2 regions of the Novosphingobium rhizosphaerae genome follow, and region 1 is predicted to be linked to the other one. Evidence: riboswitches for the same ligand, from Rfam matches in the RefSeq annotation. Region 1 holds a riboswitch; the other holds the start of a gene.
What was found. A riboswitch is a leader RNA that binds a small molecule or an ion and turns the genes downstream of it on or off. The one in region 1 is predicted to bind cobalamin.
Positions count from the first base shown of each region.

Region 2: linked by a shared signal. The riboswitch ahead of cobW (cobalamin biosynthesis protein CobW) and the one ahead of R9J51_RS09580 (TonB-dependent receptor domain-containing protein) in region 1 are both predicted to bind cobalamin.

Region 1 is NZ_CP137861.1:2,082,910-2,098,304, forward strand. Features, by position in the region: gene mdh (malate dehydrogenase) at 1-932, opposite strand, end outside; gene R9J51_RS09570 (hypothetical protein) at 1,229-1,603, opposite strand; gene R9J51_RS09575 (cell wall hydrolase) at 1,830-3,146, opposite strand; cobalamin riboswitch at 3,316-3,486, shown strand; gene R9J51_RS09580 (TonB-dependent receptor domain-containing protein) at 3,609-5,486, shown strand; gene R9J51_RS09585 (ABC transporter substrate-binding protein) at 5,525-6,457, shown strand; gene R9J51_RS09590 (FecCD family ABC transporter permease) at 6,454-7,449, shown strand; gene R9J51_RS09595 (ABC transporter ATP-binding protein) at 7,461-8,198, shown strand; gene uvrA (excinuclease ABC subunit UvrA) at 8,312-11,260, shown strand; gene R9J51_RS09605 (SIR2 family protein) at 11,533-12,912, shown strand; gene R9J51_RS09610 (DHA2 family efflux MFS transporter permease subunit) at 13,338-14,894, opposite strand; gene R9J51_RS09615 (3-oxoacyl-[acyl-carrier-protein] synthase III C-terminal domain-containing protein) at 15,028-15,395, shown strand, end outside.
Region 2 is NZ_CP137861.1:4,106,631-4,122,025, reverse strand. Features, by position in the region: gene R9J51_RS18670 (HoxN/HupN/NixA family nickel/cobalt transporter) at 1-880, shown strand, start outside; cobalamin riboswitch at 950-1,172, shown strand; gene cobW (cobalamin biosynthesis protein CobW) at 1,366-2,403, shown strand; gene cobN (cobaltochelatase subunit CobN) at 2,415-5,675, shown strand; gene R9J51_RS18655 (cobalamin biosynthesis protein CobG) at 5,672-6,808, shown strand; gene R9J51_RS18650 (precorrin-8X methylmutase) at 6,792-7,421, shown strand; gene cobI (precorrin-2 C(20)-methyltransferase) at 7,418-8,161, shown strand; gene cobJ (precorrin-3B C(17)-methyltransferase) at 8,158-8,919, shown strand; gene R9J51_RS18635 (cobalt-precorrin-6A reductase) at 8,883-9,644, opposite strand; partial or broken gene cbiE (precorrin-6y C5,15-methyltransferase (decarboxylating) subunit CbiE) at 9,643-10,844, shown strand; gene R9J51_RS18625 (cobalamin biosynthesis protein) at 10,841-11,218, shown strand; gene cobM (precorrin-4 C(11)-methyltransferase) at 11,215-11,979, shown strand; gene R9J51_RS18615 (cobyrinate a,c-diamide synthase) at 11,976-13,286, shown strand; gene cobF (precorrin-6A synthase (deacetylating)) at 13,283-14,050, shown strand; gene cobO (cob(I)yrinic acid a,c-diamide adenosyltransferase) at 14,037-14,645, shown strand; gene R9J51_RS18600 (DUF1636 domain-containing protein) at 14,669-15,076, shown strand; gene cobT (nicotinate-nucleotide--dimethylbenzimidazole phosphoribosyltransferase) at 15,073-15,395, shown strand, end outside.

The sequences.
Region 1 (15,395 bases):
GCCACCAGAAGTTCCTTCACCGCATCGACCGAAACCTGGAGGTTGGCCTTGGCGGTTTCATCGAGGTTGATTTCGATGACCTTTTCCACGCCGCCTGCACCGATCACCACCGGCACGCCAACATAGAGGCCGTCAACGCCATAGGCGCCATCGACATAGGCGGCGCAGGGCAGGACGCGCTTCTGGTCCGACAGGTAGGCTTCGGCCATGGCGATGCCCGAAGCGGCCGGGGCATAGAACGCCGAACCGGTCTTGAGCAGGCCGACGATCTCGCCGCCGCCCGAACGGGTGCGCTGCACGATCGCGTCGATCTTGTCCTGGGTGGAAGCGCCCATCTTGATAAGATCGGTGACGGGGATGCCGGCAACGGTGGAATATTCCACAACCGGAACCATCGTGTCACCGTGGCCGCCGAGCACGAACGAGTTCACGTCGCGCACCGAAACGCCGAATTCCCAAGCCAGGAAGGTGCTGAAGCGGGCCGAGTCGAGCACGCCGGCCATGCCCACCACCTTGTTGTGCGGCAGGCCGGAGAATTCGCGCAGCGCCCAGACCATCGCGTCGAGCGGGTTGGTGATGCAGATCACAAAGGCGTCGGGCGCGTTGTCGCGGATGCCTTCGCCAACGGCCTTCATCACCTTGAGGTTGATGCCGAGCAGGTCATCGCGGCTCATGCCGGGCTTGCGCGCCACGCCGGCCGTCACGATGATGACGTCCGCGCCTGCGATGTCCTTGTAATCGTTGGTGCCGATGATCTTGGCGTCGAAACCTTCGACTGGGCCGCACTGCGAGAGATCGAGAGCCTTGCCCTGGGGAACGCCTTCCACCACGTCGAACAGGACGATGTCGCCCAGTTCCTTCTGCGCGGCCAGATGCGCCAGAGTGCCACCGATGTTACCCGCGCCGATCAGCGCGATCTTCTTGCGTGCCATGTGCTTTACGGTCCTTTCCCGGAGACGTCGCGGGACAAGCGTTCAAGCGTTGCCGACTCAAGCCCCCGGATGGAGGTCCCCCCGCGCCCGCGAGACGGGAAGGGTTGCCGACAAGTGGAGGGGCACGTAGGCCTGCCCGGCAGGGATTGCAACCGCAAAAAACCCCGCATTTGCGGGTTTCTTTGATAAGAGTTCGCAATAGCATTAAACAGTAAATCGGCCGTTCATACGAATGCGACAGGCAGGCCAGTGCCCGCCCGCCAGAACGGCACCGGGTGGCCGGCTTTCAGGGCAATTCACGCCAGGCCGGCCAGTTCCCGTTCCAGGGCGTGGCCCTTGCGGCGATCGAGCGTGTGGCACACTTGCGCCCACCAGGCGGCGCCATCGTGATCGCCCGCCACGGCGGCACCCTTGGCTGCCGCGGCAGCCTGCCCGGCGGCGGCGTGGCCGTGACTGGCAAACAGGCGCAGCGCCTGGGCCAGCAGGGCATCGTCGGCAAGATTGTCAGCCACGCGCGCGGCCATCATCCGGCCCGGCGAAGCGTGCGCGGTGCCATTGGCCTGGCGCAGGCTGGCCCAGCCGGGATTGTCGTTGGCCGCATGGGCCGGCCGGCCGGCGGGCCGGCGGAGACAGGGCGAGATCATGCCATAGCGAGGGGCGAAACGCAGCATGCGCAGATGGTCTCCATTGTTCGTTGCGACACCGAAATTTCGCGTAAATTCGGCTTTTTCCTTGTTGAAAGCGGCAAGCGGGCTGAAATCCGCAGCAGCTCTGCCGTCCTTCTAAGGGGGTGCGCGCTAACAGGGGATGAGACGAGACGGTAAACGACCCGTTGATGCTGCCATGGCGGTGGAAGTGAAGTGGCCCGGCGTGGCCGTGCCGCAGCGGCGCGTGGGTTCAGCCGTGCGGCTGGGCAATCCACTTGCCCGCGTTTTCATAAGCCTCGCTCGCTTCGGGGCGCAGTTGCCCGCTCGGCGCGCCGGGCAGGGGCGTGCCCGACAGCGCGGGGCCGGCCGGCGCCATGCCGCGCAAGGGCGAATCGACCGCACGCAGGCCCGTGCCTGCCGGTTGTGCCAGGGGCGCACCGCCCGGCCCGGCGGTCGTGCGCTCCAGTGCGGCCATGCGGCCATCCTCGAACGCTTTTTCCAGCGTCAGCGGATCGGCCAGATCCGCCGCGACGGGCACCCAGCTGCGCGGATGCGGGGCGGCGAGCGGCTCTGCACCGCGATACGTGCCGGTGAAAGCAGCCGGCAGGCCGGCCGTGCCGGCCCAACGATAGAAGCGATGCGCCCCGATCGTGCCGATGAAGGCAAGCTTGTCTGCCCACAGCGGGTGCACCGCGCTGGTATGGTAATGCGTGGCGAGGCCAACCGGGGCAAAGACATTGCCGGCCAGGGCATCGGCGGCCACGCGCCGCGCGCGGTCCCAGAACTGCTGCACCGGGCGGCGCGCCATAGCGCCGTCGCACGCGAAGCTGAACTGGCAGCCGGGCCGTTCCGATCCCTGGTAGACCACGCCGCACACGGTCTTGGGAAAAGCGGGATGGGCCACGCGGTTGAGCACGACTTGCGCCACCGCGCGCTGGCCGGCATCGGGTTCCGAAGCGGCTTCGTAATAGATCGCGGTGGTCAGGCATTGCAGCGCGCGCCAGCGGTCTTCGCCGCTGCCCGAGGCAAACAGCGGCCGCGCCGCGGGATTGCGCGCCCAGGCCGCAAGCGTGGGCGCGTCGTCGGCGTCGCCATGGATCGCGGCCACCTGCCGGTCCCAGGCGCGCGCGGCGTCCTGCGGAGCCAGCAGGCCGCTGTCCTGGGCCGAAACGTAATAGAATGCCGAGCCGGGGAAACTTTCGCCCGCGCGCTCGAATGGTTGCAGGCCGTTACGATCGTGCGCGGCCGCGGCATCGATCCCCGGCGATCCCCAACCCACCGCGCCCAGCACCAGGCCAAGCGCGCCGATCGCGGCAATGCCGGCAGCGCGCTCTGCCAGGCGCGAGCCTGCGCGGTGCTGGTGCCGCCACGATGTCATGTCGCGCCGGCGGATGCGTGCGGCAAAATCGCGTGGCCGCACCGGGGCCAGGGTCAGCGCCTGAAGCAACGCGCCATCGGCCTGCCGCCGCTGCGCCAGCATCGCGCGCTCTTCCGGCCCCGGCGGCGGCATCAGCGCTTCGGGTGGCAGGGTGGGCGTGGCGCCGGTGAAGGGACTCGGGTCTGGCATAAGGGCGGGCAGGGGCCTGATCTTGCAATGGTGCGTTAGTCGCTGCGTGGCAACCATGCACGGGGGTAAATGGCTTCGTCCCGATAAGGCACACCCCGCTACCGCTTGGTTAAATTCTGCCGCGGGCTTGCCCCATGGTACAGGGGGCGCTATCGGCCGCGGCAGACGCCACCGGTGCCCGCGCAAGCGGGCTAAGAGGGAAGCCGGAACCAAAGCCGGCGCTGCCCCCGCAACTGTTTCCGGACGAGCGCCACGCCCTTTGTGCGCCACTGGCCCCCACGCGGGCTGGGAAGGCCGGCGTGTCGCGATGACTTCGGATGAGCCAGGAAACCTGCCGGTGTGTGGTCGTTCCGCGGCCGGGCGGGGTGTACCGGGCGCAAGCGTGACGAGTTTCCGCCCGGGGCCCGGCGGACCCTCGCGCCATGGACGGCAAGACTGTCCATGGGCCGGGAGGAAAAGACCATGAAGACTTCGCTGTTTGCGCTGGCCGCCACGCTCGTGCTGGCCATGCCTGCCCATGCCGAGGAAGCTGCACCATCCGATGGCGCAGAAATCACCGTCCTGGCCACCGGCAGCGCCCTGTCGCTCGACCAGACCGGCCAGGCGATCAGCGTCGTGCCGCTGCAAACGATCGAGGCGGTGCAGGGTGTCGATATCACCCGCGTGCTCGAACGCGTGCCGGGGCTGACCTATTCGCGCACCGGCGGGCTTGGCGCGCAGACGGCCGTGCGCCTGCGCGGCGGGGAAGGGCAGCACACCCTTGTCCTGGTCGATGGCGTACGGGTGGAAGACCCGTCCGCGCCTTCGGGCGGGTTCGATTTCGGCACGCTGACCAGCGGCGGCATCGAAAGGATCGAAGTGCTGCGCGGCTCCAACTCGGTCATCTGGGGCAGTTCGGCCATCGGCGGGGTGATCGCGGTGACCACGCGCGAGATCGACGGCGCGGAAGCTTCGGCCGAAGCCGGCTCGCGCGGCAGCTATGATGCCGAGGCGGTCGCCGGGGTTAAGCGCGATCGCTATGCCTTCTCGCTGGGCGGCGGCTATGCCACCACCGATGGCGTCTCGGCCGCAGCCAATGGCACGGAACGCGATGGCTATGACCAGTGGCGCGTGGGCGGCAAGGGCCGCGTCAACCTGACCGACACGCTTTCGCTGGTGGCCAGCGCCCGCTATGCCGATGGCAAGACCCAGATCGATGGCTATGACGCCGATTTCAATTTCGGCGATACCCCCGAATATACCACCACCCGGCAGTTCTTCGGCCGTGCCGGGGTGCATTACGCGGGCGGCGCCCTCACGCTGGACGCAGGCTATGCCCTGTCGGACACGCGCCGCCGCTATTACACCGGCGGAGCAGACGACACGTTCGAATACGGTTACAACGGCCGTAGCGAGCGGGTGGAACTCAACGGCCGCTATGCGCTGCCGGCCGATTTCGCGCTCGATTTCGGCGCGGATCGCGAATGGACCCGGTTCGACAGCACTTTTGACGCGCAACAGCGCGCGCACCTGACCAGCGGCCATGCCATGCTCGGCTGGTATGGTGCCAAGGCCAGCCTTGCCGGCGGCGTGCGCTATGACGAACAGAGCCAGTTCGGCAGCAACGTGAGCCTCGGGGCCAACGGCACCGTGGAAGTGCTGCGCGGCCTGCGGTTCAACGCCAGCTATGGCGAAGGCTTCCGCGCGCCCACGCTCTACCAACTGCTTTCGCCCGATTACGGCAACGCCAATCTCAATCCCGAACGCAGCCGCAGTTATGATGCCGGCTTGGCCTATACCAGCGCAGACGGCACGTTCCACGCCGGGCTCACGCTGTTCCGCCGCGATACGCGCAACCTCATCACCTACGTCTCGTGCTACATGGTGGAAAGCGCGCTGTGCACCGGCCATGCCTATGGCGTGTATGACAACGTGGGCAAGGCGCGCGCGCAGGGCGCCGAACTGGAAGTGGGCGCCACGCTCAGCCCAGGGGTCAAGGGGCAGATCGCCTATGCCTATACCGAAGCGACCGATCGCACCCCTGGCGCGGCCACGTTCGGCAAGGACTTGGCGCGCCGTCCGCGCCACGCGCTGACCACTTCGCTGGACTGGACCACGCCCTGGGCCGGCCTGGCCCTCGCCGCGGATATCCGTTTTCAATCCGAAACCTTTGACAACGCGGCCAATTCGATCAAGCTGTCGGGCGGTAGCGTCACCACGCTGCGCGCCAGCCTGCCGATCCTTCATCAGGCCGAACTGTTCGGCCGGGTGGAAAACGTGTTCGATCGGCCGCTGGTGACGGCAGCGGGCTATGGCGCGCTGGGTCGTTCGGTGTTTGGCGGGGTGCGCCTGCGCTACTGATGGCGCGCCGCGGCACCAGCGAAAGGAATGACCTTGACGTGATCGGCCGTGTGCTGCCCCGCTTGTCTTGCCGCCGCCTGCCTGCACTGCTGGCCCTGGCTCTGGTGGGATGCGCGCGGGTTGCCCCGGCCGGTGAGGCGGCGCATGGCGCAGGTGCCCTGCCGCGTATCGTCTCGCTCAACCCGTGCAGCGACGCGGTGCTGGCGCAAGTGGCCGACCGCGGGCAGATTCTGGCGCTGTCCTTCTACAGCCGCGATCCTGCGCAAACCTCGATGGACGTGGCCGAGGCGCGCCGCTTTCCCTCCACCGATGGCGCCGTGGAAAGCGTGGTCGCGCTTCATCCCGACCTGGTGGTGACCAGCACTTATGCCGATCCGGCCACGCTGGCGGCGCTGCGCAGCATGGGGCTGCGCGTGGAAACGGTGGGCATTGCCGATTCGCTGGCTGCGGCGCGCGCGCAGGTCCGCAGCCTGGCCGCCTGGGCCGGCCATCCAGAGCGCGGTGCGGCACTGCTGGCGCAGATCGATCGCGCCGTGGCAGAGGCTGCGCCGCCGCCCGGCCATGTTCCCATTCCGGCCGTGTTGTGGGAGCCGGGCGGGCTGGTGCCGGGCCAGCACACGCTGGTCTCTGACCTGATGAGCCAGGCGGGTTTTGCCAATTTCAGCGCGCAGCGCGGGCTGGGCCAATCCGAACGCCTGCCGCTGGAGCGCATGCTGGCCGATCCGCCGCGCGTGATCCTGGCGGTGGGCCCGGCACCGGGCACGATCGTGCCAGGCACCGGCCCGGACGAAGACCGGCTGCTGTTCCACCCCGCGCTCGCTGCGTTGACGCACACCGCGCGCGCCCCGATCGCGCCCAATCTCATCTATTGCGGTGGCCCCACGATTCCGCGCCTGCTCGATCGGCTGGTGGCGGTGCGCCGCGAACTGGAAGGCCCTGCGTTGGACAAAGCTTTGGGTAGGCCGCAATGAACCGAGCCGCTCTGCCCGTGGTGCTGGCCACGCTGCTCCTGCTGCTGTTTCCGCTGTGCCTGATGGCGGGGCAGGTGTGGATCAATCCGTTCGATCCAGCCGGGGCCCCATACAGTGCCAATGCCACGGTAATCCTGGCGCAACTGCGCCTGCCGCGCGCGGTGCTGGCGGTGGTGGTGGGCGCCGGGCTGGGCGCGTCAGGCGCGGCGATGCAAGGATACTTGCGCAATCCGCTGGCCGATCCCGGCCTGTTCGGGGTGGCGCCGCTGGCTGCATTGGGTGCTGTATTGTCGTTGTTCATGGGCTTTGCGGTGCAGCCTTTCGCGCTACCGGCCATGGCCCTGGCAGGCGCGGCGGGCGGCATGGTCCTGCTCGCCCTGATCGCTTCGGGGCCGCGCACCGGCCTGGCCGGCGGGGTGGCGCTGTTCACCCTGGCGGGGATGATGCTTTCCAGCCTTGCCGGCGCGCTCACCAGCCTGGCGATCAGCCTGGCGCCCAATCCCTTTGCCCTGACCGAGATCGTGACCTGGCTGATGGGCGCGCTCACCGACCGCAGTTGGCACGATGTCGCGCTGGCCGCGCCGCTCACCGCGCTGGGCCTTGCCGTGCTGTGGCGGGCAGGGCCGTCGCTCGATGCGTTGACGCTGGGCGAACTGGCCGCGCGGTCGATGGGGCTCGATCCCGCGGCCTTGCGCTGGATGATGGTGCTGGGCGTCGGGCTGGTGGTGGGCGCCGGGGTTTCGGCCGCCGGGGTCATCGGCTTTGTCGGGCTGATGGTGCCGCACATTGTCCGCCCGTTCACCGATCGCCGCCCGTCCAGCCTGCTGCTGCCCAGCGCGCTGGCTGGTGCCCTGCTGTTGCTGGTCGCCGATGCGCTGTGTCGCTGCCTGCCGCTGGCGGGCGGGGAACTGCGCCTGGGCATCGCGCTCAGCCTGCTGGGGGCGCCGTTCTTCCTGCACCTCCTGCTGCGCCTGCGGCGTGGTCTCGCCTGAAAGGGGCGCGCATGGAACTTGTTGCCGAAGCCGTAACCGTGGTGGGCCGCCTGCGCGAAGTGCGCGCAGGCCTTGCGCCCGGGCGCCTGACGGTGATCTGCGGGCCGAACGGCGCGGGCAAGTCCACCCTGCTGTCCGCCCTGGCCGGCCTGGTAGAGCCTGACGCGGGCCGCGTGTGCCTGGGCCAGCACCGCCTGGGCGAATTGACCGGGCGCGAGCGGGCCATGGCGATCGGCTATCTGCCCCAGGCCGGCGAAGTGGCATGGAACGTGACGGTGGAAACGCTGGTGCGGCTGGGCCGCCTGCCGCACCGCACCCCGGCCAAGGTGGACGCCGCCGCCACCATGGCCGCACTCGACGCACTCGATCTCAATGCCTTGGCCGGGCGCGAGGTGGGCACGCTTTCGGGCGGGGAGCGCGCCCGCGCCCTGCTCGCCCGCGTGCTGGCCGGGCAGCCGCGCTGGGTCTTGGCGGATGAACCACTGGCCGCGCTCGACCTGGCGCACCAGCAGGCGCTGCTTGCCCATTTTCGCCGCCTGGCCGGCCAGGGCGTGGGCGTGGTGGTGGTGGTGCATGATCTAGCGCTGGCGATGAACCACGCCGATCACGTCATCGTGCTCGATCGCGGCACCGTGGCGGCCAATGGCCCGCCGCACGTGGCCCTGGCCGAAGAGGTGCTGGCCAGCGTGTGGGGGGTCAAGGCGCGCTGGGTAGGAGACGGGCGCAGCCGCGCGCTTGCGATCGGCTGACCGGCTTCCCACATTCCAGATCAATCGTCCTTGCCCACGCAGCCATCTTGCGCGGCTATTGCTGCGCTGCGACAGGCTTGCGTGAATCGAACAAATCTGGAACACCGCCCTTCATGTCGACCGCATCCACTCGTGCGCGTAGCGCATTGACCACCCTTTCCGTGCGCGGCGCGCGCGAGCACAACCTGAAGGGCATCGATGTCGATCTGCCGCGCGACAGCCTGGTGGTGATCACCGGCCTGTCGGGCTCGGGCAAGTCCAGCCTGGCGTTCGACACGATCTATGCCGAGGGGCAGCGGCGCTATGTCGAATCGCTTTCGGCTTATGCGCGCCAGTTCCTGGAAATGATGCAGAAGCCCGATGTGGAGCACATCGACGGCCTTTCGCCCGCCATTTCCATCGAGCAGAAGACCACCAGCCGCAACCCGCGCTCCACCGTGGCGACGGTCACCGAAATCTACGACTATATGCGCCTGCTCTGGGCGCGGGTGGGCATTCCCTATTCACCGGCCACCGGCCTGCCGATCAGCGCGCAGACCGTCAGCCAGATGGTCGACCGCGTGATGGCCCTGCCCGAAGGCACGCGCGCCTATCTGCTCGCCCCCGTGGTGCGCGGCCGCAAGGGTGAATACCGCAAGGAACTGGCGGAGTGGCAGAAGGCGGGCTACACCCGCGTGCGTATCGATGGCGAGATGTTTGCCATCGAAGACGCCCCGGCGCTCGACAAGAAGTACAAGCACGACATCGAAGTGGTGGTCGACCGCATCGCGGTGAAGGACGGCATCCAGACGCGCCTGGCCGACAGTTTCGAACAGGCGCTCAAGCTGGCCGATGGCCTGGTCTATATCGACCTGGCCGACACCACCGTGGCGGAACTAAATGGCGAGGCGCCGCCGGAAAAGGCCAAGAAGGGCGCCGCCAAGGGCCAGTTGAAGGGCGCGGGCCTGCCCGACAACCGCATCGTCCTGTCCGAAAAGTTCGCCTGTCCCGTCTCGGGCTTCACGCTCGACGCGCTCGAACCGCGCCTGTTCTCGTTCAACGCGCCCCAGGGGGCCTGCCCGGCCTGCGATGGCCTAGGCGAAAAGCTGCTGTTCGATCCACAACTGGTGGTGCCCAACGAGCATCTCAGCCTCAAGCAGGGCGCCATCGTGCCCTGGGCCAAGTCCAACCCGCCCAGCCCCTATTACATGCAGGTGCTCGCCAGCCTGGCCGGGCATTTCGGGTTCAGCCTGGACACGCCTTGGGACAAGCTGCCGGGCGAAGTGAAGATCGTGATCCTCCACGGCACCGCCGGCAAGGCCGTGCCGCTCACCTTCATCGACGGCAAGAAGAGCTACACCGTCTCCAAGGCGTTCGAAGGCGTGATCGGCAACCTCAACCGGCGCATGCTGCAGACCGAAAGCGCCTGGATGCGCGAGGAACTGGGCAAGTTCCAGACCGCGCAGCCCTGCGAAACCTGCAACGGCGCGCGGTTGAAGCCCGAGGCGCTGAGCGTGAAAGTGGCCGGTAGCGACATTTCCACCGCCACGCACCTGTCGGTCAGCGATGCGCTGGAATGGTTCGCCACGCTCGATGGCAAGCTCACCAGCCAGCAGAGCCAGATTGCCAAGGCCATCCTCAAGGAAATCAACGAGCGGCTTGGCTTCCTCAACAATGTCGGCCTCGATTACCTCAATCTCGATCGCACGTCCGGCACGCTCTCGGGCGGGGAATCGCAGCGCATTCGCCTGGCCAGCCAGATCGGCTCGGGTCTTTCGGGCGTGCTCTATGTGCTCGATGAACCCTCCATCGGCCTGCACCAGCGCGACAACGACCGCCTGCTCGAAACCTTGAAGCGCCTGCGTGACCTCGGCAACACGGTCATCGTGGTGGAGCACGACGAAGACGCGATCCGCACGGCCGATTATATCGTCGATCTGGGGCCGGGCGCGGGCGTGCACGGGGGCGAAATCGTGGCGCAAGGCACGCTGGACGATATCCTGTCCAGCGAAGACAGCCTGACCGGCCAATACCTGACGGGCGCGCGCCGCATCGAAGTGCCCAAGAAGCGGCGCAAGGGCAATGGCCTGTCGATCGTGGTCGAAGGCGCGCGGGCCAACAACCTCAAGAACGTGACGGCCAAGATTCCGCTCGGCACGTTCTGCTGCGTCACCGGCGTGTCCGGCTCGGGCAAGTCGAGCCTGACCATCGACACGCTCCAGGCCGGCGCGGCGCGCATGCTCAACGGCGCGCGCGTGGTGGCCGGCGCCCATGATGCGATCAAGGGCCTCGAACACTGCGACAAGGTGATCGAGATCGACCAGTCGCCCATCGGCCGCACCCCGCGCTCCAATCCGGCCACCTACACCGGCTCGTTCACCCTGATCCGTGACTGGTTTGCCGGCCTGCCCGAAGCGCAGGCGCGCGGCTACAAGCCCGGCCGGTTCAGCTTCAACGTCAAGGGCGGCCGCTGCGAAGCCTGCCAGGGCGATGGCCTGATCAAGATCGAAATGCACTTCCTCCCCGACGTTTACGTGACGTGCGAGGAGTGCGGCGGCAAGCGCTACAACCGCGAAACACTGGAAGTGAAATTCAAGGGCCATTCCATCGCCGACGTGCTCGACATGACGATCGAAGACGCGGTGGAATTCTTCAAGGCCGTGCCCCCGATCCGCGAGCGCATGGCCATGCTCCACGAAGTGGGGCTGGGCTATGTGAAAGTGGGCCAGCAGGCCACCACGCTATCGGGCGGCGAAGCCCAGCGCGTGAAACTGGCCAAGGAACTGGCCCGCCGCTCCACCGGCAAGACGCTCTATATCCTCGACGAACCCACGACCGGCCTGCACTTCGAAGACGTGCGCAAGCTCCTGGAAGTGCTCCACCGCCTGGTGGACCAGGGCAACAGCGTGGTGGTGATCGAACACAACCTGGATGTGATCAAGACCGCCGACTGGATCATCGACATGGGCCCCGAAGGCGGCGTGCGCGGCGGCGAAGTGGTCGCCGTGGGCACCCCGGAGCAGGTGGCCAAGACCAAGGCGAGCTTTACCGGGCATTACCTGGCGCCGTTGTTGAAGCGGTGAAGGCCTAAGATCCTCCCCGCTCCGCGGGGAGGGGGACCACGCGAAGCGTGGTGGAGGGGGGCGGCAGAACGCGACTTGTAGGGATGCTATACCATCTCGAGACTAAGCAGGTCCGTTGCAAGTGATGGGCAGAGATTGGGATATTGCCGTCATTGGGTTCGCATCGTAGGAAAGTGCTCTACGATGGCACTGCTACCCATTACTAAGATCAACTCCATTGGTGGCGACCTCTTAGCCTGATATCTCGGAATCCGTTTGGACATGGGGGTTTTGTGACGGAAGAAGTTCAGCAAACGCGGTATCAGCGGTATCTTGAGGAGATCAGCGAGGATATCACCGAAACAGTACAAGCTATGGGCTGCCAACCCATACTGTTCATTGGTTCAGGACTTCCGCGTCGTTATATGGGTGCCCCTAACTGGGACGAACTGCTAAATCACCTTGCTGGTGAGTGTTCGGCAATTGAAAAGGGGCTTGGATTTTACAAGCAGTCGCTTAAAACTCCGATGAAAATTGGTGAGGAGTTTGCTCGCCTATATCAAGAATGGGCTTGGGGCGTGGGGCATAATGAGTTCCCCGAGAACATGTTCGGCGAGGATGTGAACGCACAAGACTACTTGAAATTCAAAATATCTGCTCTCCTCAATTCTATAACACCGGCAGACTTTTCGCAGCTAGGCGGCGATAATTTTAAAGCAGAAATTGAAGCTCTCCGTAACATCAAGCCTCATGCGATCATAACGACCAATTATGACCGGATGATCGAGATGATTTTTCCCGACCATGAGCCTATTATCGGCCAGCAGATTCTCCGGGGGCAGCAGTTTTCGGTGGGAGAAATATTTAAAATACATGGATCAATTGAGCAGTATAATAGCATTGTATTTACTCAGACTGACTATGATAATTTTGCTAAAAAGAAAAAGTTCTTAAGTGCTAAACTGTTAACTTTCTTCAATGAGCATCCAGTGCTGTTCATCGGATATAGCGCATCCGACCCCAATATTCGGTCTATCCTATCAGATATCGACGAAGCCCTACCTGAAAAGGGCGGTATAATCCCGAATGTCTATATCCTGGAATGGAACGATGGGTTAGCGGCCGACAGTAGCCCAGCCAGAGACAAGTTGATAGCGACAGAAGAAGATCGCAGCATCCGTGTGAAGTTGATCGAAGCGTCAGATTTTGGCTGGGTATTCGATGCATTCGCGGCCAACCCAGTTCTCAATGATGTCAACCCACGAGTGCTTAGGGCATTGATTGCTCGTTCATACACCCTCGTTCGCCATGACATTCCGACAATGACGATCGAAGCGGATTTCAAGATGCTCAACCAAGCTGTTGAAGACTCAAACAGCTTTGCCAAGTTGTTTGGGATTGCAAATATCAGCGATTACAGTGCAGCATCTGCGCATCACTGCCTTAGTGCCACCGAACTGACAAATCAGCTTGGCGGAAAAGGATCGTACATAGCTGTGTCGCTGATCAGAAAGATAAAAGAAGATAAGGGCGTGGATATTAAAGAAAGCGATAACCGCTATCATAGAACAGAAAAAGTGAATAAGACTATGTTTCACAAATACTCTGCCGACATGCTAGAGATACTTAAAAAAGTCCAAGCAGGTGAGGATTACGAACTTGATTTAGAATGAGCAGTTTGCCGTCACGGAAATTTCGGGAGATGCGTTGCTGTCAACCCTGAGGCCGCGCCTCGCGTGAATTCCGGGGGCAACGTGAATTCCGGGGACAGTATACTGATCTCTTAGCGATCAGAAGGCGCGCACGGTCGCGTGGCGTGCTGCATGCATGGGCCGCTGCCCCATATTTTTCACACGAAGCCACGAAGACACGAAGAAGCTTATCCTCTTCGTGTCTTCGTGGCTTCGTGTGAAATCAATTCAATAGCTGTGCTGCGCGCAACAGCCGTTCTTGAGCGCAGCAATCTCAACGTTCCACGTGCGGCGCCGGTACTGCCGCACCACCCCTCCACCACCGCTTTGCGGTGGTCCCCCTCCCCGAATCGGGGAGGATTGGATGGTCTGCGGAGGGCCGTGGTGTTACGGGAGATGCGTTGCCATCAGCCCTGAGGCCGCGCCTCGCGCCGCACGAACCATAGCGCCATCACCGCCAGCGCCACCAGCACGCCGCACAGCAGCCACGCGGCATTGACCGCCGGAACGAGCGCTGCTTTTTCCACCAGGGGTCGCACCATCTCGGTGGTGAAATCATCGAGGGGTTGGCCGCGTTGTTCCAGGAAGGCGTCGCGGGGGATGCCGATGCGGACGGCGGTGGCCACGTCGCCGGCGCGGAGCTGGTCGGCGATGTGGGTGCCGGCGCTGGCGGCGCGGGTGAAGATCGTGGTGTCGATCAGGGCGAGGCCCACGGCGCCGCCCAGGTTGCGCATCATATTGAACAGGCCGCTGCCGTCGGCCACCAGAGTATCGGGCAGGCGGCCCAGTGCCATGCGGGTGGGCGGCAGCAGGCAGAACATGATCGCGGCGCCGCGCACGATCTGCGGCAGGATCATCGCGTGGAAGTCGGTCTGTTCGGTCTGGCCGGTGCTGAGCAGCAGGCCGATGGCGAACAGCACGAAGCCGAAGCCGGTCAGCAGGCGCGGGTCCATCCGGCGTTCGGCATAGACGGCGATGGGTGCCACCAGCAGTTGCGTGCAGCCGGTCACCAGCATGATCTCACCGATCTGCAGCGGCCCATGCTCGCGCACCAGGCCCAGGAAGAACGGCATCAGATAAGTCGAGCCGAACAGCCCGAAGCCGAGCACGAAGCTGAGCAGGCAGCCGATGGTGAAATTGCGATCGGCAAAGCAGCGCAACTCCACCAGCGGAGCGCTGGACAGCATCGTGCGCCACACGAAGCAGGCGGCGCACGCGGCCGCGCCGGCCAGCAGCCCCAGCACGCGCGGGCTGGCCCAACCCAGCGTCGGCGCGTCTTTCAGGCCAAGCTGCAATGCCACCAGCCCCGCGGCGAGCAGGATCAGCGCGAGCAGATCGACCCGGCGGCCCACCTGCCGGCCCGTCGATTGCCCGCGCAGAAAGATCAGCACGCCCAGGCTGGCGATCACGCCGGGCAGGATGTTGACGCGAAACAGCCAGTGCCAGGAATAGGACTGGGTGATCCACCCGCCCACGATCGGCCCCACGGTGGGCGCCAGCACCGCCGCAACACCGGCAATCGTGGTCGCCAGCCCCTGGCTGCGCGGCGGAAACAGCAGGAACACAGCCGCGAACACCGCCGGGATCAGGGTTCCCCCGGCAAAGCCCTGAACCACCCGCCACGCGATCAACTGGCCAAAGCCGCTGCTGGACGCGCAGCCCGCCGATGCCAGGGTGAACAGGCAGGCAGCGGCCACGAACAGCCAGCGCATGCCCAGCCGCGCGGTGAGAAAGCCGGTGAGCGGGATCGCCACGATTTCCGCGGTGAGATAAGCCGTCTGCACCCACACCATCTGATCGGGCGCGATGCCGAGGGCCGCCTGGATGGCGGGGAGCGACGTGGCGACGATCTGGATATCGAGGATGGCCATGAACATGCCCAGGCACATCAGGATGAAGCCGATCCATTCGCGATAGCTTGCGCCGTCATGTTCGCTTAGGCTCGGGGCGTCAGTGCCAACCATGCGTCCAGCCATCGATTCTCCTGTGCGAGCCCGCGCCCATCATAACGCAGGCTAAGGAACTCGCTCTCGACAAATTCGTTTCGGGGCTGGGACATTTGCTGCCGGTTCGCCGGTCTTTCAGGCGACATCCGTGATGCAACCCGTTTCGATTCTCTCGCTTTGCACCCAAACCCCGGCCAATATCCTGCCCCAGGCCGAAGCGATCGCCACCGCGCGGGAACTGATCGGCGGGCACTTTGCCGATTTCGAGCGATTGGCCGCCGTCTATACCAACGCCGGCGTCCACACCCGCCAACTGGCCATGCCGGTGCAATGGTATCGCAGCGAGCGCAGCTTTGCCGAACGGAGCGAAGTCTATCTCTCCGTCGCGCTCGATCTGTGGGTGGCGGCGGCCGAGCAGGCGCTGGCGCAAGCCGATCTGCGCGCCGAGCAGGTGGATACGATCGTCACCGTGTCTTCCACCGGCATTGCCACGCCCAGCCTGGAAGCGCGGGCCATGGC
Region 2 (15,395 bases), 2.0 Mb from region 1:
GCGCCATGCGGTCGATGCCGATCACATCGCCGCGATCGACAATGTCACGCGCAAGCTCATGCAACAGGGGCAGCGGCCCGTCGCCGTGGGCCTGTGGTTTGCGCTGGGCCATGCCGCGATCATCGCGCTCGCTTCGGTGGCGGTGGCGCTCACCGCCACGGCGCTCGCCCGGTTTGGTGCCTGGCGCGAGGTGGGCGGGGTGATCGCCACCACGGTTTCGGCGCTGTTCCTGTTTGCCATCGCGGCGATGAACCTGGTCATCCTGCGGTCGGTGTGGCGCACCTTTGCCCATGTGCGGGCAGGGGGCACCTATGTGGAGGAAGACCTCGACCTGCTGCTTTCGGGCCGGGGGCTGCTTTCGCGCCTGTTTCGGCCGATGTTCCGCCTGGTCACGCGCTCGTGGCATATGGCGCCGCTAGGCTTCCTGTTCGGCCTGGGGTTCGACACCGCCACCGAAGTGGCGCTGCTCGGCCTTTCGGCCAGCCAGGCGGCGAGCGGGCTGGCGCTGGGCACCGTGCTGGTGCTGCCCGCGCTGTTTGCGGCGGGGATGGCGCTGGTCGATACGATCGATGGCGTGGTCATGCTCGGCGCCTATGAGTGGGCCTTCGTCAAACCCATCCGCAAGCTCTATTACAATATCACCATCACGCTGGTTTCCGCGCTGGTGGCGATCGTGATCGGCGGGATCGAGGCGGCCGCGCTGATCGGGCAGAAGCTGGGGCTGGGCAGTGCGCCCTTTCGCCTGGCCGCCGATCTGGCCGGCAATTTCAATGGCCTGGGCTTTGCCATCATCGGCCTGTTCGCGCTGTGCTGGCTGGCCAGCCTGGCGATCTATCGCTGGCAGCGGCTGGACGAGATCGAGGTGGCAGAACCATCCTGATGCCAAGGACAGTTGGCTTGGCTTCCGAACTGGGCTAGATGCAGTGACGAAGGACGGGCCTGGCCCGTCGTTCGCGAAGATCGCGTCGGTGCCCCGAGAGGGGCTTAATCGGGAATGCGGTGCGGGGCTTTGCCCCAAGTCCGCAGCTGTCCCTGCAACTGTAAGTGGCGAGCGCGATGCACTTTGTCTCCGGTTTTGGCCGGGGGCGGCCACTGGGCACCAAGTGCCTGGGAAGGCGTGCATCAAGCCCTGACCCACGAGCCAGGAGACCTGCCGGCGCACTGGTCGCTCTTGCCTTGATCCAGGGGATGGTCCGGGCACGGTAACACTTCCGTCTGGGCGACGAAGACTTGTGCGGCTGGGGCTGCACGGGCTTGCGTTGTGGCGGGCGCCTTCGTGCGCCGGCCCGCCGCCGCGCGCCCGGCCGGATCGTTCCGGTGAAGCCCTGCCTTTGTCCGTCGCTGGCGCGCGGAAGGGTTTTGTGCATGCCGGATTTGGCAAAAGTGCCCGTCACCATCGTGACCGGCTTTCTGGGCGCGGGAAAGACCACGCTGATCAGCCACTTGATCCGCAACGCCGGCGGGCGCCGGCTGGCGGTGGTGGTCAACGAATTCGGCACGCTGGGCGTGGATGGAGACATCCTCCAATCCTGCGCCATTCCCGATTGCCCGGCCGAAAACATCGTGGAACTGGCCAATGGCTGCATCTGCTGCACCGTGGCCGACGATTTCATCCCCACGGTAGAGCGCCTGCTCGCGCTCGATCCCCGGCCCGATCACATCCTGATCGAGACTTCCGGCCTGGCGCTGCCCAAGCCGCTGCTCAAGGCGTTCGACTGGCCCGCGATCCGCAGCCGCATCACCGTCGATGGCGTGCTGGCCTTGGCCGATGCAGAGGCCGTGGCCGCCGGCCGCTTCGCCCCCGATCTGGTGGCGCTTGAGGCGCAACGCGCCGCCGATCCGGGCGTGACCCACGAAACACCGCTGGCTGAAGTGTTCGAGGACCAGCTTGCCTGTGCCGACATGGTGCTGCTGACCAAGGGCGATCTGGCCGGGCCGGACGGGCTCGCGCAGGCCCGCGCGGTGATCGCGCAGACCGCGCCGCGCCCCATGCCGGTGATCGACCTGGCCGAAGGTGCCGCCGATCCGCGCGTGATCCTGGGCCTGAACGCGGCGGCGGAAGACGATATCGCCGCGCGCCCGTCTCACCACGATGGCGCGGACGATCACGAGCACGACGATTTCGCCAGCACCGTGGTGGCACTGGACGAAATCGCCGATCCGGCAGACCTTGCCACGCGCATCGCGCGCCTGGCGGCAGACCACGGCGTGCTGCGGGTGAAAGGCCATGTCGCGGTGGCGGGCAAGCCGATGCGCCTGCTGGTTCAGGCGGTGGGCGCGCGCGTGCGCCATCACTATGACCGACCCTGGCGCGCGGGCGAGCCGCGCAGCGGGCAACTGGTGGCGATTGCCGAGCGGGAGCGGCTGGAGCCGGAAGCGATCCGGGCGGCGCTGCTGGCCTGAGGGCAGGCGCGATGCACGTCCTCTTTCGCGAGAGCCACGGCCTGGAAGAAACCGCCGTGCCGCAAGACCTGGGGCAGGCCCCGGCAGACCTGGTCGTGCTGTCTTTCTCTGACAGCGACCTGGCTGCCTGTGCCGCCGCCTGGCACTTGGCGCGCGCGCGCGATCCGGCGTTTCCCACGCTGCGCCTGGCCAATCTGGCCGCGCTGGAACATCCGCTTTCGGTCGATACTTATGTGGAGCGCACGCTCGCCGGCGCGCGCGGCATTCTCATCCGGCTGATCGGCGGGGTGGCGTGGTGGCGCTATGGCCTGGGCCAGGTGGCGCAGCTGGCGCGCGAACGCGGCATCGCGCTGGCGGTCTTGCCGGCAGACGGGCGCGCCGATGCTCAGCTCGATGCCGCGTCCACGCTGGGCGAGGCACCTTTGCGCGAACTGGCGCGGCAGTGCGACGCGGGCGGCGCGCAAGGCATGGCTGCCGCGCTCGCCCTGCTGGCGCAAGAGGCCGGGCTGGGCCGTGGGGCCTCTGCTGCGATCGCGGAACCGCCGCTGCCGATGGCTGGGGGCTGGCACCCGCAGGGCGGCCTTTGCGATCCGCTGGCCTGGCAGGCCGATCCGGCCCAGCCGCTGGCGCTGGTGGTGTTCTATCGCTCCACCCTGGCGGCGCAGGATTGCGCGCCGATCGCCGCGCTGATCGCGGCCCTCGCGGCACACGGCATCGGCGCCCTGGGGCTTTACGTCACGTCGTTGAAAGAACCGCAATCGCGCGCCTTGGTCGAAGCCGCGCTGGACCGGCTCAGGCCCGCCGCCATCGTCAACGCCACGGCCTTTTCCGCGCGGGACGAGGCCGGGCACAGCCCGCTCGATGGCGCCGGCGCCCCGGTGTTCCAGGTGGCGCTGGCCACCGGCACGCGTGAGGGCTGGGCCGCCTCTGCGCGCGGCCTGGCGCCGGCAGACCTCGCCATGCATGTCGTCCTGCCCGAAATCGACGGGCGCGTGTTTGCCGGGGTGGCCAGTTTCAAGCAGGCCGTGGCGCAGGATGCCGCGCTGGGCTTTGCCCGCCAGGTTCATGCGCCCGATGCCGCGCGCATCGTCGCCATTGCCGGGCGCGTGGCGGCGTGGATCGCGCTGGCGCAGCGCCCGGCGGCAGAGCGCCAGGTTGCCTTGGTGCTTTCCATCTATCCGGGCAAGGCCCATGCCATGGCCCACGCGGTGGGCCTCGATGCGCAGGCCTCTACAGCCGCCGTTCTCGATGATCTGGCGGGTGCCGGCTATGCCATGGCGCCTGCGGGCGATCTGGCGGCGCGGCTGGCGGGGGAAACCCTGGCATGGCCGCTGGCCGCCTATGGCGCCGCTCTGGCAGAGCTGGCGCCCGCCTTGCAGCAAGACCTGGCGCAAAGCTGGGGCGCGGCCGAGGCGGACCCGGCGGTGCGCGACGGCGCATTCCACTTTGCCGCCTTGCGCGCCGGCCATGCCCTGATCGCGCTGCAACCCGAACGCGGCGACGTGGCTGGGCGGGACGAGAGCTATCACGATCTCACCCGCTGCCCGCGCCATGGCTATGTGGCGTTCTATCTCTGGCTGCGGGCGCAAGGGATGGACGCGCTGGTGCATATGGGCGCGCATGGCACGCTGGAATGGCTGCCGGGCAAGGCGGTGGCGCTGGGCGAACAATGCTGGCCCCAGGCGCTGATCGGCGATCTCCCGGTGATCTATCCGTTCATCGTCAACGATCCGGGCGAAGCGGCGCAGGCGCGGCGGCGCATCGGAGCGGTCACGCTGGGCCACATGCCGCCCCCGCCGGTGCGGGTGGCAAGCGGCGCGGGCCTGGCGCGGGTGGAGGCACTGCTCGATGAATTTTCCGGGGCCGTGGGCCTCGATCCCGCGCGGCGGGATCGGCTGATCGGCGCGATCCGGGCAGAGGCGCAAGGCCTGGGCCTGGAAACCGAACTGGGCCTTGCCCCCGATGCCAGCCCGGCCGAGGCGATCGCCCGGATCGACCGCTTCGTGTGCGACGTGAAAGACAGCCAATATGGCGATGGCCTGCACGTGTTCGGGCGCGGCAGCCAGGGCGCGGCAGAGCGCGCTGGCCTGCTGGCCGCGCTGGCCGGGCGGCGCGTGGCGGCGGGGCCGGCGGGTTCGCCCTGGCGCGGGCGGGCCGATGTCTTGCCCACCGGGCGCAATCTCTATGCCGTCGATCCGCGCAGCCTGCCCACCCGCGCCGCCCATGCGCAGGGGGTGGCCATGGCGCAGGAACTGGTGCGCCGCCATTTGCAGGACCACGGCGATTATCCGCGCGCGCTGGTGGTGAACCTGTGGGGATCGGCCACGATGCGCACGGGTGGCGAAGACTTTGCCATGGCGCTGCACCTGCTGGGCGCGGCGCCGATCTGGGACGGCACCAGCGAGCGGGTGACCGGCGTGGAAATCTTGGCCTTGGCCACGCTCGACCATCCGCGCCTGGACGTGACACTGCGGGTTTCGGGCCTGTTTCGCGATGCCTTTCCCATGCTGCCCGTGCTGTTTGGCCAGGCGGTGCAGGCGCTGTGTGGGCGTGATGAGCCGCCCGAGTGGAACCCTTTCGCCGGCCAGGCGCCCGCGCCGCGCGTCTATGGCCCGGCGCCGGGCCGCTATGGCCTCGGGCTGGGTGAAGCGGCCGAAACCTATGACGCGGCCAGCCGCCGTGCCGCTGGCGAAGCCTGGCTGGCTGCCTCTTCCCACGCGCTCGATGCAGCGGGAGAGGATGCCGCCGGCCTGCGCGCCCGCGTGGCGGCGGCCGATGCCTTTGTCCATGCGCAGGATCTGCCCGAAACCGACCTGTTGCTGAGCATGGACTATGCCGCGCACGAGGCCGGCTTTGCCGCCGCGCAAGCCGTAGCGGGCGGAAAGGCCGCGCTCTATCATCTCGACCATCGCGATCCCGCCCGGCCCGTGGCGCGCACCCTGAACGAAGAGATCGCCCGCGTGGTGCGCGCCCGCGCGGCGCAGCCGGGGTGGATTGCCGGCATGATGCGCCACGGCTTTCGCGGCGGGGCAGAACTGGCCGCCACGCTCGATCACCTGGGCGCCTTTGCCCATCTGGCGCCCGGCAGCGTGCCCGCGCACCTGATCGACCTCTATTACCAGGCCACGCTGGGCACGCCCGAAGTGCGCGCGTTTCTGAAACGCGACAATCCCGGTGCGCTGGCGGCGATGCAGCAGCGCTTTGCTGCGCTACATGCGGCGGGCCTGTGGCCCACGCGGCGCAATGCCATCCTGGCGGAGCTTTTGGCATGAGCGGCTTTCGCATCGCCGGCTGGTGCCCCGATGCCTGGCGCCCGATGGCGGCGGGCGATGGCCTGTTGCTGCGCGTAAAGCCGCGCCTGGCCCGGCTTTCGCGAGAACATGCTTTGGCGCTGGCCGGGCTGGCCACGCGCCATGGCAATGGCCTGATCGACATGTCGCGCCGCGCCAACCTGCAACTGCGCGGGCTGGACGAAGCCGGCTGGCAGGCCGCGCTGCACGATTTGCTGGCCTTGGGACTGGTAGACGCCGATCCGGTGGCGGAGCGCCGCGCCAATGTGCTGGTCGCCCCCGATTGGATCATGGGCGACGATACCGCGCGCGTGGCGGCGGAATTGCTGGCGCGCCTGCCCGAACTGCCCGCGTTGCCGGGCAAGGTGGGTTTCGTGATCGACGCGGGCGCCGCGCCCATGCTGCTGGGCGAACCGGGCGATTTCCGGGTGGAGCGGGGTGCGGGCGGTGGCCTGATCCTGCGCGCCGCCGGGCGCGCCACGGGCGTGGCACTGGTGCCGGGCCGGGAAGCCGATGGCCTGATCGCGCTGGCCCGCTGGTTTGCGAACAGCGGCTTTGCAGGGCGCATGGCTCGCCACGCCGCGCCGCTGCCCGCCTGGGCCACGGGCCAGGAAACCCCGGCCGCGTCCGCTGCGCCGCTGCGCCCCGGTCCCGGTGCGCTGGGCATGGCCCATGGCGCGCCATTCGGCCGGGTGGATGCCGCCGCGCTTGTCGCTGCGCTCGATGTGCCCGGTGCGCAGGCCCTACGCCTGACCCCGTGGCGCGTCATGGTGGTGGAGGGTGCCGGTGCCGGGACGGTCCCCGGCCTGATCGCCGATCCGACCGATCCGGTCTTGCAGGTGGAGGCCTGCCCCGGCGCGCCGGCTTGCCCGCAGGCCCATGTGCCCACGCGCGATCTTGCCCTGGCGTTGGCGCCGCTGGTGCGCGGCACACTCCACGTTTCTGGCTGCGCCAAGGGCTGCGCGTCCAGCCGCCCTGCCGCCCATGTCCTGACCGGCCGCGCCGATGGCCGGTTCGATCTGGCGCGTGATGCCCTGGCCGGCACGGGAACCCCGCTTTGCACCCAAGAGGTGCTCGCCCATTTCGAAAGGCTGACCGATGCCGCACAGCTATGAAACCGATGGCGCGGCGATCTATCGCCAGTCCTTCGCCACGATCCGGGCAGAGGCCGATCTGGCGCGCTTCGCCGCGCGTGAAGAGCCGGTGGCGGTGCGCATGATCCACGCTGCTGGCATGGTGGACCTGGCCCGGCAGATCCGCTTTTCGGCTGGCTTTGTCGATGCCGCGCGCGCCGCGCTGCGCGCCGGGGCACCGATCCTGTGCGATGCACGTATGGTCTCCGAAGGGATCACCCGCACGCGCCTGCCGGCCGGCAACGCCGTGGTCTGCACGCTGCACGATGCGGGCGTGCCTGCGCTGGCGCGGGCCATGGGCAACACCCGCTCCGCCGCCGCGCTGGAATTGTGGCGACCGCATCTGGCCGGCAGCGTGGTGGCCATCGGCAACGCGCCCACCGCGCTGTTCCACTTGCTCAACATGCTGGAAGATCCGTCCTGCCCGCGCCCGGCGGCGATCATCGGTTGCCCGGTGGGCTTTGTCGGCGCGGCTGAATCCAAGGCTGCGTTGTGGGAGTGGCAGGGCGTGCCCTGCTGCGTGGTGGATGGGCGCCTGGGTGGTAGCGCGATCACCGTGGCGGCGATCAACGCCCTGGCGAGCGACGCGGAATGAGCGCGGCTCCCAACGTTATTGCCGGCACGATCCACGGTGTCGGCCTTGGCCCCGGCGCGCCCGATCTGCTCAGCGTGCGGGCAGACCGGCTGGTGCGCACCACGCGCCACATCGCCTATTTCCGCAAGGCCGGGCGGCCGGGGCAGGCGCGGCGCATCGCCGCCGATCTGCTGCGCGATGATGCGGTGGAAATCCCGATGGAATATCCCGTCACCACCGAAATCCCGGTCAGCGATCCGCGCTACAACGCCTGCCTTGCCGCGTTCTATGCCCAGTGCACCACGCGCCTGGCCGCACTGGCCCGGGCCGGCGAAGACGTGGTCGTGCTCTGCGAGGGTGATCCCTTTTTCTACGGCTCTTTCATGCACCTGCACAGCCGTCTGGCGGGCCAGGTGCCGGTTCAGGTGGTGCCCGGCATCACCGGCATGGCCGGCGCCTGGAATGCCACCGGCCTGCCGATCACCTGGGGTGACGATGTGTTGACCGTGGCCATGGCCACGCTGCCCGAAGACGAACTCACCCGCCGCATCCGCGATACCGATGCGCTGGTGGTGATGAAGATCGGCCGCAACCTGCCCAAGCTGCGCCGCGCCGTGGCCGCTGCCGGGCGCGAGGGTGCGGCCTGGCTGGTGGAATATGCCGCCATGCCCGCCCAGCGGGTGACGCCACTGATGGAGGCGAGCGAAGTCACGCCCTATTTCTCCATTCTGCTGATCCACGGCCAGGGGCGCCGGCCATGACCGGAACGCTTGCCATCGTCGGCCTTGGGCCGGGCGACGAAGCCATGGTCACGCCGCAAGTGCGCGCCGCGCTCGATGCTGCTACCGATGTTATCGGCTATATTCCCTATGTCGCCCGCGTGGCGCCGCGCCCCGGCCTCACGCTGCACCCGTCGGACAACCGGGTGGAGCGCGAACGCGCCGCCCATGCGCTCGATCTGGCGGCGCAGGGCCGGCAGGTAGTGGTGGTTTCCTCGGGCGATCCCGGCGTCTTCGCCATGGCCGCCGCCGTGTTCGAAGTGGTGGAAGAAGGCGCGCCCCGCTGGGCCGATGTGCCGGTCAGCGTGCTGCCGGGCATCACCGCGATGCTGGCCGCTGCCGCGCGCGCCGGGGCGCCGCTGGGCCACGATTTCTGCGCGATCAACCTGTCGGACAATCTCAAGCCCTGGGCGGTGATCGAGCGGCGGCTGCGTCTGGCGGCAGAGGCGGATTTCGCCATGGCGTTCTACAATCCCCGCTCGCGCGCGCGGCCCGAGGGGTTCGCCCGCGCGCTGGCCGTGCTGCGCGAATGCTGCGGCCCGGCGCGCCTGGTCCTGTTCGCCCGCGCCGTCTCCACGCCCGAGGAGCACTTGCGCATCGTTACGTTGGCGCAGGCGCAGCCCGACATGGCCGACATGCGCACCGTGGTGATCGTGGGATCGAGCCAGACGCGCATGATCCACCGGGCCACTGGCCCGGTGCTTTACACCCCGCGCAGCCTTGATGGGGCCGCGGCATGAGCGATCCAGTCCAGCACCGCTTGCGGATCGTGCACCTCGTGGCGCGGGGGCAGGTCTGGCCGGTCGATCATGATCACCGGCAGGCCCAGCGCGCGCGCGGCGATCAGCTTGGCCTGCGCGCCGCTGCCGCCCGCGTTCTTGCACACTATCAGGTCTATGGCATGGCGTTGCAGCAGGGCCATATCGCCCTCCACGGTGAAGGGCCCGCGATCGACCACCAGCGCGTGATCGGGCAGGGGCGGCGGCGCATCGGGCGTGTCGACAAAGCGCAGCACATAGTGGTGCTGCCCCTGCGCGGCAAAGGCTGCCACATGCATCCGCCCCAGCGCCAGCAGCACGCGCCGCGCCGGCCCGGCCAGGGCATCCACCGCGCCGGCCACATCGGCCACGCGGGTCCAGGCGTCGCCCGGCTGCGTCTGCCAGGCCGGGCGGGTGAGGGCGATCAGCGGCACGCCAGCGGCCTGCGCGGCCGCCATGGCATGGGCGCTCATCTGCGCGGCAAAGGGATGGGTCGCGTCCACCAGATGCGTCACGCCGTATTCGCGCAGATAGGCGGCCAGCCCCTCCACCCCGCCAAACCCGCCGATGCGCACCCGCACCGGCTGCGCGCGCGGGGCCTGGGTGCGCCCGGCATAACTGAGCGTGGCGGCCAGACCCTGCGCGGCCAGCAACTGCGCCAACGCGCTCGCCTCGGTCGTGCCGCCCAGAATCAGGATCTCTGGCATGTCTGAACCGGCTCCCTGGTTGAGCATCATCGGCATGGGCGAGGATGGCCGTGATGGCCTTTCCGCCGCTGCCCGCGCGGCCTTGGCCGGGCAGAGGTGGTGATCGGCCCGCCCCGCCATCTCGCCCTGGCTGGCCCGCTTACGGCGCGGGTCATCGAATGGCCAGTGCCATTTGCCGACGGAATCGAACGGCTTCTGGCCTTGCGCGGGCGGCGTGTGGCTATGCTGGCATCGGGGGATCCGTTCTGGTTCGGCGCAGGCAGCAGTGTGGCAGCGCATCTCTTGCCCCACGAATGGGTGGCCCATCCCGCGCCCGGTACGTTTGCCCTGGCGGCGGCGCGGCTGGGCTGGGCCTTGCAGGATTGCGCGTGCCTGGGCCTGCACGCCGCGCCGCTCTCACGCCTGCGCCCGTATCTTGCGCCCGGCGCCTGCGCGCTTGTGCTGCTGCGCGATGGCGCCGCCGTGGCTGATCTCGCCGCCTATCTCGTCGCCACCGGGTTTGGCGAAGCCCAGCTTCATGTGCTGGAGGCGCTCGGCGGCCCGCGCGAACGGGTGCGGCAGGTGCGCGCCGATGGCTTTGCGCTGGCAGACGTGGCCCATCCCGTGGCGGTGGGCCTGGCCGTGGCGGGAGACGGGCTGGCCATGCCGGTCACCGCCGGCCGCCCCGATGCCCTGTTCGCCGCCGATGGCCAGATCACCAAGGCGCCCGTGCGCGCATTGACGCTGGCGGCGCTGGCCCCGCGCGCGGGGGAGCTGTTGTGGGACATCGGCGCGGGTTCCGGCTCCATCGGCATCGAATGGCTGCTGGCCCACCCGGCCAACCGGGCAGTGGCGGTGGAGGCCGATCCCTTGCGTGCCGACCGCGCGCGCGCCAATGCCACGGCGCTGGGGGTGGATCGCCTGCGCGTGATCACCGGCCGCGCGCCGGTCTGCCTGCCCGATGGGCCGCCGCCCGATGCCGTGTTCATCGGTGGCGGGCTGAACCCGGCGCTGCTCGATGCGCTGTGGGCGTGCCTGCCCAAGGGCACGCGTGTGGTGGCCAACGCCGTCACGCTGGAATCCGAAGCATTGCTGGCGCAGTGGCACGCGCAAGCCGGTGGCAGCCTGCTGCGCATCGAACTGGCCGATGCCACCGCGCTGGGCAGCCGGCGCGGGTGGAAAGCACGCTATCCGCTGGTGCAGTGGAGCGCGGTGCGATGATCGGCCATGGGATTGTTGCCGGCTTCGGCTTTCGCGGCGCTGCCACGCCCGCCGCATTGCGCGCCGCCCTGGCCTTGGCGCAACAGGGGCATCCGCCCGTCACCCATCTGGCCACGGCGGCAGACAAGGCCGCCGCGCTGGCCCCTCTGGCCCAGGCGCTCGGCCTGCCGCTGCTGCCGATCGCGCCCGAACAGCTGGCCCATTGCGCCACGCCCACGCAATCGCCCGCCAGCCTGCACGCGCGCGGCATCGGCAGCCTTGCCGAAGCGGCCGCGCTGGCTGGCGCTGGCCCCCATGCCCGCCTGCTGAGCGCGCGCCATATTTCGCCCGATCGCCTGGCCACTTGCGCCCTTGCCGAAAGCACAGAACGATGACCGTCCATTTCATCGGCGCCGGTCCCGGCGCGCCCGATCTGCTCACCCTGCGCGGGCGGGATCGCATCGCGGCCTGCCCAGTGTGCCTCTATGCCGGCTCGCTGGTGCCGGCCGCCGTGCTCGATCACTGCCCGCCCGGCGCGCACATCATCAACACCGCGCCGCTTTCGCTTGACCAGATCATGGCCGAAATCGCCGCCGCCCATGCCGCCGGGCACGATGTGGCGCGGCTGCATTCGGGCGATCTTTCGGTGTGGTCGGCCATGGGGGAGCAGTTGCGCGCGCTGCGGGCCTTGCGCATTCCTTTCACCATCACCCCCGGCGTGCCGGCCTTTGCCGCCGCCGCTGCCGCGCTGGAAGCGGAACTGACGCTGCCCGCGCTGGGCCAATCGCTCGTGCTCACCCGCACGCCCGGCCGCGCCAGCGCCATGCCACCGCGTGAAAACCTGGCGGCCTTTGCCCAGACCGGGGCGACGCTGGCCATTCACCTCTCGATCCACAATCTGGGGCAAGTGGTGGCCGATCTGCTGCCCGAATATGGCGCCGATTGCCCGGTGGCGGTGGTCTGGCGCGCGAGCTGGCCCGAGGAGCGCGTGGTGCGCGCCACGCTGGCCAGCGTGGAAGCGGCGGTGGCCGGCAGCATGGAGCGCACCGCGCTGATCCTGGTGGGCCGCGTGCTGGACGCCAGCGATTTTGCGCCCAGCAGCCTCTATGCCCCCGATTATGAGCGGCGCTTCCGCCCGCAACAGGCAGAGGCATGACAGTGCCGGGCCTGATGATCGCGGCGCCCAGTTCGGGCGCGGGCAAGACCACGCTCACGCTCGGCCTGCTGCGCGCGCTGGTGCAGCAGGGGCTGGTGGTGCAGCCGTTCAAGAACGGGCCTGACTATATCGACCCGGCGTTTCACCGCGCCGCTGCCGGCCGTGCTTCGTTCAACCTCGATAGCTGGGCCATGGCGCCCGGCCTGATCGATGCGCTGGCGGGCCAGGCGCAGGGGGCAGACCTCGCCCTGGCGGAAGCCTCGATGGGCCTGTTCGATGGCGTTGCGCAGCCGGGCGCCACCGGCAACGGTGCCAGTGCCGATGTGGCGCGGCGCATGGGCTGGCCGGTGATCCTGGTGCTCGATGCCTCGGGCCAGGCGCAATCGGCGGCGGCGACGGCGCTGGGCTTTGCCCGCTTCGATCCCGCCTTGCGCGTGGCGGGGGTGATTTTCAACAAAGTGGCCAGCCCGCGCCACGAAAGCCTGCTGCGCGCCGGCATGGCGCAAGTGGGTCTGCCGGTGCTGGGCGCCCTGCCGCGCCGCACAGACCTTGCCTTGCCGGAGCGGCACCTGGGCCTGGTGCAGGCACAGGAACACGCCGATCTCGACAGCGCGCTGGACAAGCTGGCGGCGTTCGTGCGCGATCATGTGGACCTTGCCGCGCTGATCGCGGCGGCATCCGGGCAGGCGGCCCAGCCATCGGCGGCCCACCTGCCACCCCCGCCGGCGCAGCGCCTGGCCGTGGCGCGCGATGCGGCGTTCTCGTTCCTTTATCCGCACCTGCTGCATGGCTGGCAGGCGGCGGGCGCGCAGATCCTGCCGTTCTCGCCCCTGGCCGATGAAGCGCCCGCGCCCGATGCGGACATGGTGTGGCTGCCGGGCGGATACCCCGAACTGCACGCCGGGCGCATCGCTGCGGCAGGGCGCTTCCTCGCCGGGCTGCGCCATCATGCGCAGACGCGGCCCGTGCATGGCGAGTGTGGCGGATACATGGTGCTGGGGCAAAGTTTGGTGGACAAGGCCGGCACGCGCCACGCCATGGCCGGGCTGCTCGGCCTGGAAACCAGCCATGCCGTGCGGCGCCTGCACCTGGGCTATCGCGCGGCGCGGCTGCTGGCGCCGGTGGGGGCGATGGCGGCGGGCACCGCCTTGCGCGGGCACGAATTCCATTATTGCAGCATCCTGGCCCAGCCGGACGAGGCGCTGGCGAGTGTGGCCGATGCCACCGGCGCTGCCGTGCCCGAAGGCGGATCGCGGCGGGGCCGCGTGACCGGTACGTTCTTCCACATGATCGCGGGGCAGGCATGATCCACCTCGATCTGATTGGCATCGGCACGGGCAATCCCGATCACCTGACGCTGGCTGCCGTGCAGGCGATGAACGCAGCCGATGTGATCCTTCTGCCCGATAAAGGCGCGGACAAGGCCGGGTTGATCGACGTGCGGCGCACGATCTGCGCGGCGGTGCTCACCCGCGCGGTGCCACAGGTGGAATTTGCCATGCCGGTGCGCGATGGCGCGGGCGATTATGCCGGTGCGGTCAACGCCTGGCACCACGCAATTGCCGGGGTGTGGCAGGCCGCCCTGGCGCAGGCCCTGCCGCAGGGCGGGCGGGCGGCCTTGCTCGTTTGGGGCGATCCCGCGCTTTATGACAGCAGCTTGCGCATTGCCGCACATTTGGCGGGCCAAGGCTTGCCGCTGTCGATCCACGTGGTGCCGGGCATCACCAGCGTGCAGGCGCTCACCGCCGCCCATGCCATTCCGCTCAACCCCCTGGCCGGGCCGGTGACCATCACCACCGGCCGCCTGCTGCGCGCGCATGGCTGGCCGCCGGGGGCGCTGCATGTGGTGGTCATGCTCGATGCCGGTGGCGCGTTTCGGGCGCTCGATCCGGCGGGCATTGCCATCTGGTGGGGCGCCTATCTGGGCATGGCGCAACAGGCGCTGGAGCATGGCCCCCTGGCCCAGGCCGCCCCGCGCATTCTGGCCCGCCGTGCCGCGCTGCGCGCGCAGCACGGCTGGATCATGGACATCTATCTGCTGAAAAAGGACAAGGGCGATGCAAGCTGCTGATCACGAGGCGCGCCACACCGAAAAGATGCGCAAGAAGCAGGCCGCGCAAGGCAAGATCATGGCCACAAAGACCCGCGAACAGGGCCTGCTGATCGTGCACACCGGCAAGGGCAAGGGCAAGACCAGCGCCGCCATGGGCATGGTGCTGCGCGCGGTGGGCCACGGCATGCGGGTGGGCGTGGTGCAGTTCGTCAAAGGCGCGATGACCACCGGGGAAAGGCGCGTGTTCGATGTCTTTCCCGATCACGTCGATTTCAAGGCCATGGGCGAAGGCTTCACCTGGAATACGCAAGACCGCGCGCGCGACGTGGCGGCCGCTCGCGCCGCGTGGGAGGAAGTGGCGCGCATGATCGCCGATCCGGCCTATGCCATGGTGCTGGCAGACGAGCTGAACATCGTGCTGCGCTACGATTACCTGCCGCTCGACGAAGTGCTGGCCGTGCTCGCCGCGCGCCCGGCGATGAAGCACGTGATCGTCACCGGCCGCAACGCGCCCTATGCGCTGGTGGAGGCGGCCGATCTCGTCACCGAAATGGCCCAGGTGAAGCACCCCTTCCGCTCTGGCGTGAAAGCGCAAGCAGGCATCGAATTCTGATCCCCCCGTTGAAGGATACCCCCATGCTCACACCCGTTGACGATGGCCCGGCCATTGTGGCCTGCAACACTTGCCGATTGAGCGCCGACGTGCGCGAAGATGACAATGGCCAGCGCGGCGGCGCGCGCCTGCTGGAGGCGCTGCGCGCGGTGCAGCAGGGCGATGCGCGCTATGCCGGCATCGCCTTGCAGGAAATGCCCTGCCTGTTTGCCTGCAAGGACCATTGCACCGTGCACCTGCGTGCGCCGGGCAAAGTGGGTTATGTGCTGGGCCGGTTCGCGCCCGATGAAGCGGCCGCCACCGCCATTCTCGATTATGCGGCCGCCTATGCGCAAAGCGAGCATGGCCGCGTGCCGTTCAAGGAATGGCCGCAAGGCGTGAAAGGCCATTTCATCACCCGCACCCCGCCCGCCGGGTTTGTTGCGGTATGAGCGTGTTTGCCTCTCCCGCCGCCTTTGCTGCGGCGCTGGCCGATCTCTCGGCTCCCGATGCTGGTGCCATTGCTGCTGCGCGTGCGCGGCAGGCGGTCTTGACCAAGCCACGTGGATCATTGGGCCGGCTGGAAGAAATCGCCGTGTTCATGGCCGGGTGGCAAGGGCGCGAGAGGCCCGCCATCGGCCAGGGGCGCACCGCGATCTTTGCTGGCAACCACGGCTTTGCCGTGCACGGCGTCAGCGCCTTTCCGGTCAGCGTGACGGCCGCGATGGTGGCCAACTTTGTCGCCGGGGGCGCCGCGATCAACGCGTTGGC